Regions from separate parts of the Nonomuraea sp. NPDC052265 genome, predicted to be linked through region 1. Evidence: riboswitches for the same ligand, from Rfam matches in the RefSeq annotation. Region 1 holds a riboswitch; the other holds the start of a gene.
The links. Region 1 has a riboswitch for thiamine pyrophosphate ahead of thiC (phosphomethylpyrimidine synthase ThiC). Riboswitches for the same ligand answer to the same signal wherever they lie in the genome.
Positions count from the first base shown of each region.

Region 1 (7,437 bases):
CGCGTCCGGGGCGTGCTGACCGACAACGGCCTGGTGTGCGAGGGCCAGGTCCAGGTGCTGACCGAGGGCGGCACCCGTACGGACGAGGGCGACCGCGTCGTCGTGACCGGCGCCGAGAGCGCGGTGTTCGTGTTCTAGGCGGCCACCGATCACGCGCCCGTCCACCCCGGCTACCGGGGCCCGTACCCGGCGGCGCGGGTCACGGCGGCCGTGGACGCGGCGGCGCGCCGGCCGCACGAGGAGCTGCGGGCCGAGCACGAGGCCGACCACGGGCCCTGTTCGGCCGGGTACGCCTCGACCTCGGCCAGGTCATGCCCGATGGGCGGACGGCCTCCCGGTCGAGGTCAGGCTGTCGTCGGCGCGCGGCGGGGCCGCCCGGCTGCGCGGCCCCGGGTTCGCGCTCGACCTGGAGACTAGGGCGGGGGAGCGTTACGCGCTGTCGCCAGCACGCTGAACCACGTGCGGTGGGTGACGCTCGACTCGTGCCAGGCGACCGCGAACCCGGCCGCGTCCAGCGCCGCGAGCAGGTCGCCGGCGTCGCGGTTGACGAACCAGCGCTCGTACTCGGTCCGGTACGGCACCGGCTCCCACCCCTCGCGGTCGCCCAGAGCGGTGGTCAGCGCGAGCACCCCGCCCGGGCGCAGCGTCGCGTGCCAGGCCCGCAGCGTCGGCACGGTCTGCTCGGACGGCACGTGCACGAGGGCCGCGGCCGACCAGACGCCGTCCAGGGACGCGGGCGCCAGCGGCGGGTGCCGTAGATCGCCCAGAACGATGGGAACGCCTCGCCCGGCGGCGAGCCTGGCCATCCCGATCGACAGGTCCACGCCCACGGTGGACAGGCCGCGTCCGGTGAACCAGGCCGACTCGCGCCCCGGGCCGCATCCCAGGTCGGCGACCGTGGCTCCGGCGGGCAGGGATGTGGCGAACCGCTCCCGGAAGGCCGCGAACGCGGGTAGAGGGTCGGTGAACTGCTCGTCGAACTGGTCGGCGATGTGGTTGTAGGTGGCTGTCGTGTGCGCAATGGGATCAGACATCCTCTTGATCCTGCCACGCGCGGAGTTATGATCGCGGTTGACCAACGCGGGAGCCCGGTGCGGACCGGGCTGAGAGGACGGCTGTCAGCCGCCGACCGCCAGAACCTGCTCCGGATAATGCCGGCGAAGGGAGTTTGCGCGATGAGCGACGCGCGCTTTTCCAAGATCCACATCGGTGACCTCCAGGTGCCCATGCGCGAGGTCAGGCTGTCGAACGGCACGTCGGTGCGGCTCTACGACACATCCGGGCCGTCGCGTACCGACCGCTCGGCGTGGGGGTCGCCGGTCACCCAGCTCGGCGCCGCGCGGCGCGGGGTGATCACCAAGGAGATGGAGTTCGTGGCCGTCCGGGAGGGCATGACCCCCGAGTTCGTACGGCAGGAGGTCGCGGCGGGCCGGGCGGTCATCCCCGCGAACGTCAACCATCCCGAGTCCGAGCCGATGGCGATCGGCAGGAACTTCCTCGTCAAGATCAACGCCAACATCGGCAACTCGGCCGTCACCTCCTCGGTCGAGGAGGAGGTCGAGAAGATGACCTGGGCCACCCGCTGGGGGGCCGACACCGTCATGGACCTGTCCACCGGGCCGAACATCCACGACACCCGCGAGCAGATCATCCGCAGCTCGCCCGTGCCGGTCGGGACCGTGCCGATCTACCAGGCGCTGGAGAAGGTGGGCGGGCGTCCGGAGGCGTTGTCGTGGGAGGTCTACCGCGACACGCTGATCGAGCAGTGCGAGCAGGGCGTCGACTACGTGACGGTGCACGCGGGCGTGCGGCTGGCGTACGTGCCGCTGACCGTCCGGCGCAGGACCGGGATCGTCTCGCGCGGCGGGTCGATCATGGCCGCCTGGTGCCTGGCCCACCACCGCGAGAGCTTCCTGTACGAGCACTTCGACGAGATGTGCGCCCTGCTGGCCCGCTACGACGTGACGTTCTCGCTGGGCGACGGGCTGCGCCCGGGATCGATCGCGGACGCCAACGACGAGGCCCAGTTCGCCGAGCTGCGCACGCTGGGCGAACTGACCAAGGTCGCGCACGCGCACGACGTGCAGGTGATGATCGAGGGTCCCGGCCACGTGCCCATGCACAAGATCAAGGAGAACGTCGACCTGCAGCGCGAGCTCTGCGACGACGTGCCGTTCTACACCCTCGGCCCGCTCGTCACCGACATCGCCCCCGGCTACGACCACATCACCTCGGGCATCGGCGCCGCCATGATCGCCTGGTACGGCACCGCCATGCTCTGCTACGTCACCCCCAAGGAGCACTTGGGCCTGCCGAACCGGGACGACGTCAAGACCGGCGTGATCACGTACAAGATCGCGGCGCACGCGGCGGACCTGGCCAAGGGCCACCCGCAGGCCCAGGCGTGGGACGACGCGCTCTCCGACGCCCGGTTCGAGTTCCGCTGGGAGGACCAGTTCGACCTCTCGCTCGACCCGGACACCGCCCGCGCCTTCCACGACGAGACCCTGCCCGCCGCGCCCGCCAAGACCGCGCACTTCTGCTCGATGTGCGGCCCGAAGTTCTGCTCGATGAAGCTCAGCCACGAGGTACGGGCGGGCATGGCCGGCAAGGCGGCCGAGTTCACCCGCAAGGGCGGCACGATCTACCTGTAGCCCGCCGCGGCGACCGGCTACCTGTAGCCCGCCGCGGTCAGCCGGGCAGCGTCTCGCCGCCGATCGGGGCCAGCACCTCGCCCGTGTAGTACGAGGACAGCCGGTCGGCGGCGAAGAACACGTACGAAGGGGCGATCTCGTCGGGGTCGGCGGCCCGCTTCATGGGCACCTGCGCGCCGAACTTCTCCACCTTCTCCTCCGGCATCGTGGCCGGGATCAGCGGCGTCCAGACCGGGCCGGGGGCGACGGCGTTGATCCTGATGCCGCGCTCGACCAGGTTCTGGGCCATGGAGTAGGTGAAGGCGTTGATCGCGCCCTTCGTCGCGGCGTAGTCGATGAGGTTCCTGTTGCCGCGCAGGCCGTTGATCGAGGAGGTGTTCACGATCGCGCCGCCCTCCCGCAGGTGCGGCAGCGCGGCCTTGGTGACGCGGTAGTAGCTGTGGATGTTGACCGCGAACGTGTGCTCCCACTGCTCGTCCGGCAGCTGCTCCAGCGAGTCGACCGGTGCCTGGTAGGCCACGTTGTTGACCAGCACGTCGAGGCCGCCCAGCTCGGCGACGGCCTGCTCCACGACCGCCACGCAGTGGTCGCGGTCGCCCAGGTCGCCGGGCAGCAGCACGCAGCGCCGCCCCTCCCGCTCGACCAGCCCGCGGGTGTGGTTGGCGTCGTCGTGCTCGTCGAGGTAGGCGATGGCGACGTCCGCGCCCTCCTTGGCGAACGCGACCGCCACCGCCCGGCCGATGCCCGAGTCACCGCCGGTGATCAGCGCCTTCTTGCCCGCCAGCAGGTCCCTGCCCTCGTAGCCGCGCATCTCGTCGCGCGGCTCGGGGGACATCTCGCTCGTACGGCCCGGGTACGGCTGGCTCTGCGGTGGTGGTGTCTCTGACATGTCCGGCGATCTTCCCTCGGCGGGGTATCGGTAACGTCATGCCTTGCCCAGATCAGTCCTTTCTGAAGAGCTGTACCTCCTTCCACACCCTTTTGTGCTCGACCAGCCTGGTGTCGAAGACCTTCGTCCCGGCCTCCTGGGCGTACGTGGCCAGTTCGCCGCTCTTGGCGCGCTTGAGGAAGCCGGCCTGCTCCTTGAGCCGGGCGCGGACGGTCTCGACGGCGGTGGCCAGCGTGTCGCCGTCCTCCCAGCGGTCCAGGTCGGCGGCGAGCAGGTTGGCCGCCGCGGTCGCCCTCGTTGACCGTCGCGAAGGGCATGAGGTTGCGGAACGACAGGTAGGCCATGGCGGCCGTGGGCGCGTCGGAGGCGTTCGGCACCGAGGCGGCCTCGTCGAACATGCTCGCGAGCTGGCGTCCCTCGATCTGCTCGGCGGGCAGCAGCGCGGCCAGTTCCATGACCCGCGACTGGAGGTCCTTGCGCACGGCCTCCTTCAGCGCCTTGACCGCCTGGGGGCCGGTGGCGGCGTCCGAGACCAGGTGGTTGGCGTGCTGCGTCTCGATCGCCCAGGCGGTGGTGTGGCAGCCCATCCTGGCGACGCCCGGCGGGGCGGGCGCGCGCCCGTTGATGACCAGGGACTCCTTCAGCGCCGGGTCGAAGTCCACCACCAGGTTCGTGTCGGCGGCCTCGGACGCCCAGGTGGCCGGCCTCGGGTCGACGGCGATCGGCGGCAGGCCGGCGAGCCGCGCCGTGATGCTCTCGATCAGCGGCGGGAACTCCTGCGGGACCGTCCTCTTCGGGAACAGCTCCGGGTACTCCCTGCGCAGCGCCCCCTCGAACTGCTTGACCATCATCTCCGCTGGGCGGCCGGCCGAGCTTGCCGTCCACCGGATCGGGGGTGGTGACCAAGCTCGACGTTCCGGCCGGCCGGATGAGAGGTTCCTCATCCGGGGCTCAGGGTGGTCTCCTCGGGAGGGCGCACGCTCGACCTCATGAAACGCGTGATGCTCATTCTCGTGGCGCTGACGGCGGCGGGGTTCCTCTCGGCCGGGTGGGTACGGGCGGCTGACGACGGGCCCGACTTGGGGGAGTCCGTCACGGTCTCGTCCTCGCCGGGGACGCCGGTCGGCGACGTACGGCCGTTCTCGTCGCCGGGAACCGAGGCGGAACCCGTCAAGCCGCCCGCGCCGAAGCCCGGAGGCGGCGATGATGATGGCGACGACGACCACCATCGCGCCTGGGCCGGCGGAGACGACGACGACGCTTTCAAGGGCGGCGACCACGATGACGATGACGACGATGACGATGACGACGGCGACGACGATGACGACGGCGACGACGATGACGACGACGGCGACGACTGAGCGGGGGGTCGGATGCGGGTGAGTGCCCGCGCCCGGATCGTGGGCTGGATGCTCGCCGTGGTCGGCCTGGCCCTGGCGGTCTCGATCTTCGCGACCTGGACCGTCCTGCTCGCCCGCCTCGACGACCGGATGAACCTGGAGTTCACCAACGAGGCCGAGAAGCTGCGCAGGTACGCCGCCACCGCCCACGATCCCCGTACCGGCCGTCCGGTCTCCGACGTGCGGGAACTGCTCACCGGCTACCTGGCGATCAACTCGCCCGACCGCTGGGAGACCTTCTTCAGCATGGTGGACGGCAGGGCCGACCGGATCACCGCCGTCACGCCCCCGGCCCGGCTCGACACGGACGAGGAGCTGGTCAAGGTCCTGGCCTCGGCCACCAGCCCCGCCTACGGCGACACCGAGAGCGTCGAGGGCACGGTCAGGTACGCCGTCATCCCGGTCAGGGTGGCGGCCGACCCCCGTCCCGGCCACTTCGTCGCCGCCGTCTTCTACGACCGCCACCGGGGCGAGATCGTGGACGCGGTCGGCGTGCTCGGGTTGTCGGCGCTGGCCGCGCTGGCCCTGGCGGGGGCGGCGGGATGGTTCGTGGCGGGGCGGGTGCTGGCCCCGGTGCGGCTGGTCAGCCAGACGGCCGAGCAGATCAGCGACTCGGCCGACCTCACACGCAGGCTCAAGGTGACCGGCGACGACGACGTGGCCGCGCTGGCCGCCACGTTCAACCACATGCTCGACCGTCTGGAACGTTCCTTCGCCGTGCAGCGGACGTTCGTGGACGACGCGGGGCACGAGCTGCGTACCCCCATCACGGTCATCCGGGGGCACCTGGAGCTGATGGGGGACGACCCGGCCGAGCGGGCGGAGACCCTGGCCCTGGTCACCGACGAGCTGGACCGCATGAACCGGATCGTGGACGACCTGCTCACCCTGGCCAAGGCCGAGCAGCCCGGGTTCCTCGCGGTCGAGGAGGTCGAGCTGGCCGACCTCACGGTGAGCGTGGTGGCCAAGGCTCGGCCGCTGGGCGACCGGCGGTGGCGGGTCGACCAGGTGGCCGAGGCGCGGATCCCGGCCGACCGGCAGCGGCTCACGCAGGCGCTCATGCAGCTCGTGGTGAACGCCGTACGCCACACCATGGACGACGATCTCATCGCGGTCGGGTCGGCCGTGCGGGACGGGCGGGCCGAGCTGTGGGTGCGCGACAGCGGGCCGGGCGTCGCGCCCGCCGACCGCGAGCGCATCTTCGGCCGGTTCGTCAGGGGCGCGGGACGCACCGGCGCCCACGACGGGGCGGGGCTGGGGCTGGCGATCGTCAGGTCGATCGCCGAGGCACATGGAGGCGGTGTGAGAGTGGCGGACGTCCCGGCGGGGGGCGCTTGTTTCGTGATGACGTTGCCGCTGGTCAGAGCATGAACCGGATCCTGATCGCCGAGGACGAGAGCAGGATCGCGGCCTTCCTGGAGAAGGGCCTGCGCGGGAACGGCTTCGTCACGGCCGTGGTGACGGACGGCGTCGCGGCCTACGACCTGGCCGGTTCGGGCGGGTTCGACCTGCTCCTGCTCGACATCGGGCTGCCGCTCAGCGACGGGTTCACCGTGCTGCGGCGGCTGCGGGAGTCGAAGGTGGCCATCCCGGTGATCATCCTGACGGCCCGGGGCGGCGTGACCGACACGGTCGCCGGGCTCGAAGGGGGCGCCGACGACTACATCGCCAAGCCCTTCGCCTTCGAGGAACTGCTCGCGCGGGTCAGGCTGCGGCTGCGGGCCGACCGCACGCCCGAGCCGACCGTCCTGCGCGTCCGGGACCTGGCGCTCGACCTGCGGACCCGGCGGGCGCACGTCGGGGACCGGGTGGTGGACCTGTCCACCAGGGAGTTCGCGCTGGCGGAGATCTTCTGCCGGCATCCCGACCAGGTGCTGACCCGCGAACAGCTCCTCAGCCACGTCTGGGGCTTCGACTTCGACCCCGGCTCGAACGTCGTGGACGTCTACGTCCGGTACCTGCGCAGGAAGATCGGCGCCGACCGCATCGAGACCGTGCGTGGCACGGGCTACCGGATGAGAGCCACCTAATGGGCGCCTCACGGCTCCCTCACCGGCGAGCCGCAAGCTGGTGGGCATGAGAACGAGGGGCAAGACACCGTGACGGCCGGACTGGCGATGGACCTGGCGGCGATCACCGTCCTCGCCTACGGCCTGTACTACCGGCGACATCACCGGCGCGACCTGCTGTTCGCCTACGTGGCGCTGAACCTGGGCATCTTCGCGGTCGTCTCCCTGCTGCTGGTCCAGCGGGTGGACCTGGCGGTCGGGTTCGGCCTGTTCGGGGTGTTGTCGATCATCCGGCTGCGGTCCAGCGAGATCACCCAGCAGGAGATCGCCTACTACTTCGTGGCGATCGTCCTCGGGCTGGTGAACGGCATCGCCTCGCAGCTCCCGCTGACCGCGTTCCTCCTGGACGCCGTGCTCCTGGCCGTCGTGTACGTCGCCGACCACCCCCGCCTGCTCGGCCGCACGAGGCAGCAGGTCGTGACGCT
Region 1 covers NZ_JBIUBJ010000001.1:344,452-351,888, reverse strand. Annotated here, with positions in the region: gene ACIHAD_RS01730 (glycoside hydrolase N-terminal domain-containing protein) at 1-138, shown strand, start outside; gene ACIHAD_RS01725 (class I SAM-dependent methyltransferase) at 414-1,034, opposite strand; TPP riboswitch at 1,071-1,183, shown strand; gene thiC (phosphomethylpyrimidine synthase ThiC) at 1,176-2,654, shown strand; gene ACIHAD_RS01715 (SDR family oxidoreductase) at 2,692-3,543, opposite strand; gene ACIHAD_RS01710 (hypothetical protein) at 3,886-4,536, shown strand; gene ACIHAD_RS01705 (hypothetical protein) at 4,533-4,904, shown strand; gene ACIHAD_RS01700 (ATP-binding protein) at 4,917-6,314, shown strand; gene ACIHAD_RS01695 (response regulator transcription factor) at 6,311-6,973, shown strand; gene ACIHAD_RS01690 (DUF4956 domain-containing protein) at 7,061-7,437, shown strand, end outside.

Region 2 (7,437 bases), on a different contig from region 1:
GGGCGGTCGTGCGGCTCGCGGGCCGTGGCGTGCGCCACCAGGGCGTCGATCAGCGGCGGCACCTCGGGCACCAGCGACGAAGGCGGCGGGACCGTGTCATGGACGTGCCGGTAGGCCACCGACATCGGCGTCTCGCCGTCGTAGGGCTGCTGCCCGGTCACCAGCTCGAACAGCATGATGCCCGCGGCGTAGACGTCGCTGCGCACGTCGGCGCCGCCGGTGGTGACCTGCTCGGGCGACATGTAGCCGATCGTGCCGATCATCACGCCGGTACGGGTCTGGTTGGTCGCCTCGATGGCCCTGGCCAGCCCGAAGTCGACGACCTTGACCCGGCCGTCGTCGGTCATCAGCACGTTCTCGGGCTTCACGTCGCGGTGGACCATCCCGGCCTGGTGGGCCGCGCCCAGGGCGGCGAGCACCGGGATCATGATCTCCAGCGCCTCGCGGGCGGGCAGCCTGCCGCGCTCGCGCAGGATGTCGCGCAGCGTCCGGCCCGGCACGTACTCCATCGACAGGTAGACGACGTCGGTGTCGGTGCCCTGGTCGAAGACGTGCACCACGTTGGGGTGGGACAGGCTGGCGACCGACTTGGCCTCGCCGATGAACCTGCGGACGAAGGCCGGGTCCTCGGCGAGCGAGCTGTGCATGACCTTCAGCGCGACAGTGCGGTCCAGCCGGACGTCGAGCGCCAGGTAGACGGTCGCCATACCGCCCCGGGCGATTCGGCTCTCGATGCGGTAGCGCCCATCGAGAAGCCGCCCGACCAGGGGGTCCGCAGTCGTCTTATCCACCACCCCCCAGAGTTTACGGGCGTTTTGGCACCGGCAGGGCCCGCGCGCCCGAAACCGATGCGGAGACGTTCTCAGGAGAGCGGCCCCGACCGGGGGGAGGACCCGGCGCGAGCCGAGCCCTCCGATGGATCTTACGGGGGATCTCGGGGCGGATCCTAGGGGGTCGTCGGTGAGGACGCCTCCGCGTAGCGCCGGCGCGGGATCCTGCCCGCCTGCCGCGCCTGGCGTCCCGCCGCCACGGCCGCCCTCATCGCCGAGGCCATGAGCTCGGGCCGCTGCGCGCGGGTGACCGCCGTGGCCAGCAGCACCGCGTCGCAGCCCAGCTCCATCGCCAGGGCGGCGTCGCTGGCCGTGCCGATGCCCGCGTCGAGGATCACCGGCACCGCGGCGGCCTCCACGATGAGCTCGATGTTGTGCGGGTTCCTGATGCCGAGGCCCGACCCGATCGGCGCTCCCAGGGGCATCACGGCCGCGCAGCCGGCCTGCTCCAGCCGCCGCGCCAGCGCCGGGTCGTCGCCGATGTACGGCAGCACCACGAACCCGTCGGCCACCAGCCGCTCGGCCGCGTCGAACGTCTCGATCGGGTCGGGCAGCAGCGTGCGCTCGTCGGAGATGACCTCGAGCTTGACCCAGTTCGTCCCCAGGGCCTCGCGGGCCAGCCGGGCCGTCAGCACGGCCTCGCCCGCGGTGAAGCAGCCCGCGGTGTTGGGCAGCACCTTGATGTCGCGGCGGCGCAGCACGTCGAGGACCGAGCCGCGGGCGCCCGGGTCGAGCCGCCGCATGGCCACCGTGGTCAGCTCGGTTCCCGAGGCGACCAGCGCCTGGTCGAGCACCTCCAGGGAGGGCGCGCCGCCGGTGCCCATGATGAGCCGGGAGGAGAACTTCTCCCCGGCGATGATCAGCTCATCCACCCTGCACCGCCGTCAGGACCTCGACGCGGTCGCGGTCGCCGAGCGCCGTCGTCTCCCACGAGCTGCGCGTGACCACCTCGTCGTTCACGGCCACCGCCACTCCGGTGGTGGCCGTGGTCAGCGTTCGTACGGCCTGGGCCACGGTGGTGCCGTCGGCCACCTCGTGTGCGGCGCCGTTGATCGTCACAATCATGAAATATCCCGAAATCTCGCGGGCGAGCACAGCACAGCCAGCTCGCCCTCCTCACCCGTCAGAATCCCCGCCCCCGGCACCGACCCCGCCGCCCCCGGGGACGCCGTCACCACGGTCGGTGTCGCGCCGGTCGGTGTCGCGTCGGTCGGTGTCGGCAGGGTTGGTGTCGCCACGGCCGGTGTCGTCAAGGCCGCTGTGATCAGGGCCGCCGTGAGGGGGGCCAGCAGGACCCCGCCCCGATGGTGGCCGGTGGCCAGCACCAGCCCGGGAACCTCGCCCGCCCCGATGATCGGCAGATTGTCGGGGGTGCCCGGCCGCAGCCCGGCGACCACGTCGGCGACCTCCAGCTCGGTGATCCCCGGGACCAGCTCCCTGGCGTCCCGCAGCAGCTCGTGGAGCCCGCCCGCGGTCACCCGGGTGTCGAACCCCAGTTCCTCCTGCGTGGCCCCGAGCACCAGCTCACCGTCGCCCCTGGGGACGAGGTAGACGGGCGCGCCGTGCACCGTCCCGCGTACGCACCGCCCGAGCAGCGGCTGCGGCGAGCGCAACCGCATGATCTGCCCCTTGACCGGCCGGACGGGCACCCCGGCCAGCTCCCCGCTCCACGCCCCCGCGGCCAGCACCACCCGCTCGGCCGCGATCTCCCGCACGGCGGCGTCAGGCTGACCGGGATCGGGATCTAGGCGCACACCCACCACAGCACCCGTCGCGGGGCCCATCACGCTGTCGGTCACGGTGTCGGCCCTGGCTTCGGCCCCCGCCCCTGTCCCTGACGCGGTGTCGCCGTCGCGCAGCAGCCCGGCGACCCGCGCCCGTACCAGGGGCACGCCCAGCCGGTCGAGCGCGGCCAGCAGCGCCGCCGTGACGCGGCGCGGGTCCACCCAGGCGTCACCGGGGGCCAGCAGCCCGCCGCGCACCGAAGGGGCCAGCATGGGCTCCAGACGGCGGCATTCGCGCCCGGTCAGCCGCTCGACCCGCAACCCCAGCTTGTCCATGAACGCCGCCAGGTCGTCGAGCGCCGCCAGGTCGTCGGCCCCGAAGGCGACGTCGAGCGTGCCGTCGGCGCGCAGGTCGAGCCCGCGACGGGCGGCCTCCATCGGCCCCGCACCCCCGGACACCCGCCCGAACCCGCCACCGGGACGCACGCCGAACCCGCCGGGACCCGCGCCGGACCCGCTGTCGAGACCCGTGCCGAACCCGCCGTCGAGCCCCGCGTCGGCGGCCAGCTCGGCGGCGAAGGACGGCCACCGGCGCAGCGACGCGGCCCCCAGCCGCAGCAGCGGCTCCTCGGTGTAGGCGACCTCGCTGACGGGGGCGAGCATCCCGGCCGCCGCGTAGGACGCCCCGCGCCCCGGGGCCGGGTCGACCACCGTGACGGGCAGCCCCGCACGGGCCAGCCGCCAGGCGATCGACAACCCGACGACCCCGCCGCCCACGATCACATTCATCCGCGCTCCCTTCGCCGGCATGATCCGGATCAGGTGTCTTGCGGTCGAAGGCCCGCTCAAGCCTTCCTCTCAGCCCGGTGACGGCCGGACTCCCGCGCGTCTTGCGCTCCCAGCCTACGGCCTCGGTGCGACGTGCCGGCACCGCCCCCGTTATGGTCATGAACGTGAACCATGTCGTAGTGGTGGGAGCGGGCCTGGCCGGGCTGCGCAGCGCCGAGGCGCTGCGCGGACGCGGCTTCACCGGACGGATCACGCTGATCGGCCAGGAGCGCCATCGGCCCTACGACCGCCCGCCGCTGTCCAAGGCCGTCCTGTCCGGCGCCGCCGACTCCAGCTTCCTGGAGGCCGACCTCGACGCGCTGGAGATCGACTTCTGGCCCGGCGTGACCGCCAAGGCCCTGCGCGAGGGCGTCCTGGAGACGACCGAGGGCGAGCTCGGCTACGACGGCCTCGTGATCGCCACCGGCGCCGAGCCGATCACCGTGCCCGGCGACGGCCCCCAGCACGTCCTGCGCACCCTCGACGACGCCCACGAGCTGCGCGCCGGGCTCGTGGCCGGGGCCCACGTGGCGATCATCGGCGCGGGCTGGATCGGCGCCGAGGTCGCCACCGCCGCCCGCAGGGCCGGCTGCGCGGTGACCGTGATCGAGGCCGGTCCCACCCCGCTGGCCAACGCCGTGGGCCCGGAGATCGGCGCCCGCACGCGACACTGGTACGAGGGCATCGACCTGCGCCTGAACACCATGGTCGACGAGGTGGACGAGGGCGGCGTACGGCTGGTGGGCGGCGAGTTCGTCCAGGCCCACGTGGTCGTCACCGGCATCGGCGTGCGCCCGGCCGTCGAATGGCTGGCCGGCTCCGACATCGACCTGCACAACGGCGTCGTCACCGACGAGCACCTGCGCACGTCCATGCCGGGCGTGGTCGCCGCGGGCGACTGCGCCGCCTGGTGGTCGCGCCGCTACGGCACCAGGCTCCGCGTCGAGCACTGGGACACCGCGCTCGGCTCGCCCGAGGTCGCCGCCGCCACCCTGCTGGGCGAGGAGGCCGTCTACGACCCGGCGCCCTACTTCTGGTCCGAGCAGTTCGGCCACATGGTCCAGTACATCGGCCACCACCCGTCCGGCGACCGCCTGCTCTACCGCGGCGAGCCGGAGGGCAAGTGGTCGGCCGTCTGGCTGACGTCCGGCGACACCCTCGCCGCGGTGCTCGCCGTCGACCGGCCCCGGGACTACGTGCAGGGCCGTAGGATCATCGAAGGCGGTCATCGCCTCGACACAGAACGCCTGGTAGATCCAGAGGTCCCCCTACGGGATTGTGTTGTTTGAGCAAGGACGGCATGTGGTAGTTGTGGTTTCGTGACGCTTTCTGTTGCACAGATCGACCGGGAGACCGACCAGCTCGTCGACGAGTGGCTCACTCTCCCCGAAGTGGCCTCACGCCTCGACCTCTCGATCGGGCGGGCCAAGCAACTCCTCAAGGACCACAAGCTGCTCGGCGTACGCCGCGGCGGCGGCGGGCCACAGGTGCCCGCGGTGTTCCTCGACGGGAAGGACGTGATGAAGGGCCTGCCCGGCACACTGACCGTGTTGCTGGACGCCGGCTACGACGACGTCGAGTCGCTGCGCTGGCTCTTCACCCCAGACGAGTCCCTGCCGGGGTCGCCCATCGAGGCGATCAAGGCCGGCCGTCACACGGAGGTCAAGCGGCGTGCCCAGGCCCTCGGTTTCTGAGGCCCGCCTCTATCTCTGCACCGACGGCCGCCGCGACCGCGGCGACCTGGCAGAGTTCCTCGATTCGGTGCTGGCCGGCGGCGTGGACATCGTCCAGCTGCGGGAGAAGGGCCTGGAGGCACGCGAAGAACTCGCGCTCCTGGAAGTCTTCCGCGACGCCTGCGACCGGCACGGCAAGCTGCTGGCCGTCAACGACCGGGCGGACATCGCCTACGCCGCCCGGCCCGACGTGCTCCACCTGGGGCAGGACGACCTTCCCGTGACGGTCGCGCGAGAGATGCTCGGCGACGACATCGTCATCGGCCGGTCCACCCACTCCATCGCCGAGGCGTCCGCCGCGGCCGTGGAGGAGGGCGTCGACTACTTCTGCTGCGGCCCGATCTGGCCCACGCCGACCAAGCCGGGCCGCCACGCGCCGGGCCCGGCGCTGCTGCGGCACGCGGCCTCGCTGGGATCGGCCCCGGGGTCGGAGCGGCCGTGGTTCGGGATCGGCGGCATCGACCTCGCCAACCTCGACGAGGTCATGTCGTACGGCGTGACCCGCGTGGTGGTCGTACGCGCGATCACCGACGCGGAGGACCCGGGGGCGGCGGCGGCCGAGTTCGCCAAGCGCCTGATCCCCTAGGACGACCGGGCGCCCGCCACCCACAGGCGGACCGCGCGCCGACCTCAGGTGCCGGGATGCCGGTGCCGGGGTCAGGTCTTGCGGGACGTCGCGGCGATGGCCAGCTCGGTCAGCGCCGTGCGCGCCTGGGCGGTGAGAGGCGCCTCGTCGAGCGCGGCCAGCGCGTCGGCGAGATAGCCGGCGATCAGGTCTTCGCACTCCCGCAGCGCGCCGGTGTCCGTGATGATCTCGCGCAGGGCGCTCACCCCCTGCTCGTCGAGCGCGGGGTCGCCGAGCAGCCTGCGCACCGTCGCGGCCGACTCCGGCGCGGCCGCGGCCAGGGTACGGGCCACCAGCATCGTGCGCTTGCCCTCCCGCAGGTCGTCGCCGGCCGGCTTGCCGGTCTGGGCCGGGTCGCCGAACACCCCGAGGATGTCGTCCCTGAGCTGGAAGGCGATGCCGACGCGGCGGCCGTAGCCGGTGCACAGCTCGTCCATCCACGGCTCCAGCGCGGCGGCGGCGAGCACCAGGCCGAGCCTGAGCGGCTGCTCCACCGAGTACTTGCCGCTCTTGAACAGCGCCACCCGCAGCGCCGACTCGAAGGTGTTCTCGCCGTGGGCCTGCTCCAGCAGGTCGAGGTACTGGCCGCACATCAGCTCGGTGCGCATGTGGTCGTGGACGGGCTGGGCGGCGGCCAGCGACGCCGGCGGCAGGCCGCTGGTACGCCACATCTCGCCCGACCACACCAGCAGCAGGTTGCCCAGCAGGATGGCGGCCCCCTCGCCGAACTGCTCGGCCGAGCCGTGCCAGCCCTCCTTCTCGTGCAGGGTCTGGAAGCGGCGGTGGGCGGCCGGCATGCCCCTGCGCAGGTCGCTCTTGTCCATCACGTCGTCGTGCACGAGCGCGCTGGCCTGCAACAGCTCCAGCGACGCCGCGGCGGTGAAGATCTCGGGCAGGTCGGTGCCGCCCGCGCCGCGCCAGCCCCAGTAGCAGAACGCGGGACGCAGGCGCTTGCCGCCGGCCAGCAGGTCGCCCGCGGCGGCGCGCAGCGGTTCGAGCTCGGCGTCGCCCGAGGGGGGCAGCTGCCGTTCGACGAACTCCCCGAGGGCGCGCTCCACCTGGGTGCGCAGGGCGTCCATGCTCGCGGCGTCAGTGGTCATGCCTTGAGACTAGTGGGCGCGGACTCGGGGTCGGGTCCCCGGTCTAGGGGCGGCCGATCCGGACACCGGCCTGTACGCTTGCCCCATGGCGCTTGGTCGACCCTCCATCCTGCCCGATCGTGTTCCCACCGTCCGCGAGCTGCTCGCCGCCGGTGGCCGGTCGTTCTCCTTCGAGTTCTTCCCGCCGAAGACCGACGAGGGCGAGCGGCAGCTCTGGAAGGCGATCAGGGAGCTGGAGTCCCTGCGCCCCACGTTCGTCTCGGTGACCTACGGCGCCGGCGGCTCGACCCGCGACCGCACGGTCGACATCGTCGAGCGCCTGGCCCACGACACCACGCTCACCCCTGTGGCGCACTTCACGGCGGTCGACCACTCGCTGCGCGAGCTGCGTCATCTGATCGGCCGCTTCGCCGACGCGGGGGTGCGCAACATCCTGGCCGTGCGCGGCGACCCGCCCGGCGACCCGGCCGCCGAGTGGGTGCGGCATCCCGAGGGCGTGCTCTACGCCGAGGAGCTGGTGCGGCTCATCCGGCAGGCGGGGGAGTTCTGCGTCGGTGTGGCGGCGTTCCCGTACAAGCATCCGCGCTCGCCGTCCAT
Region 2 covers NZ_JBIUBJ010000003.1:236,214-243,650, forward strand. Annotated here, with positions in the region: gene pknB (Stk1 family PASTA domain-containing Ser/Thr kinase) at 1-791, opposite strand, end outside; gene ACIHAD_RS10590 (thiazole synthase) at 947-1,702, opposite strand; gene thiS (sulfur carrier protein ThiS) at 1,695-1,895, opposite strand; gene ACIHAD_RS10600 (FAD-dependent oxidoreductase) at 1,892-3,343, opposite strand; TPP riboswitch at 3,333-3,449, opposite strand; gene ACIHAD_RS10605 (NAD(P)/FAD-dependent oxidoreductase) at 3,502-4,671, shown strand; gene ACIHAD_RS10610 (Rv2175c family DNA-binding protein) at 4,702-5,076, shown strand; gene thiE (thiamine phosphate synthase) at 5,054-5,701, shown strand; gene ACIHAD_RS10620 (polyprenyl synthetase family protein) at 5,773-6,840, opposite strand; gene metF (methylenetetrahydrofolate reductase [NAD(P)H]) at 6,926-7,437, shown strand, end outside.
Region 2: another riboswitch for thiamine pyrophosphate. It lies ahead of ACIHAD_RS10600 (FAD-dependent oxidoreductase); the one in region 1 lies ahead of thiC (phosphomethylpyrimidine synthase ThiC).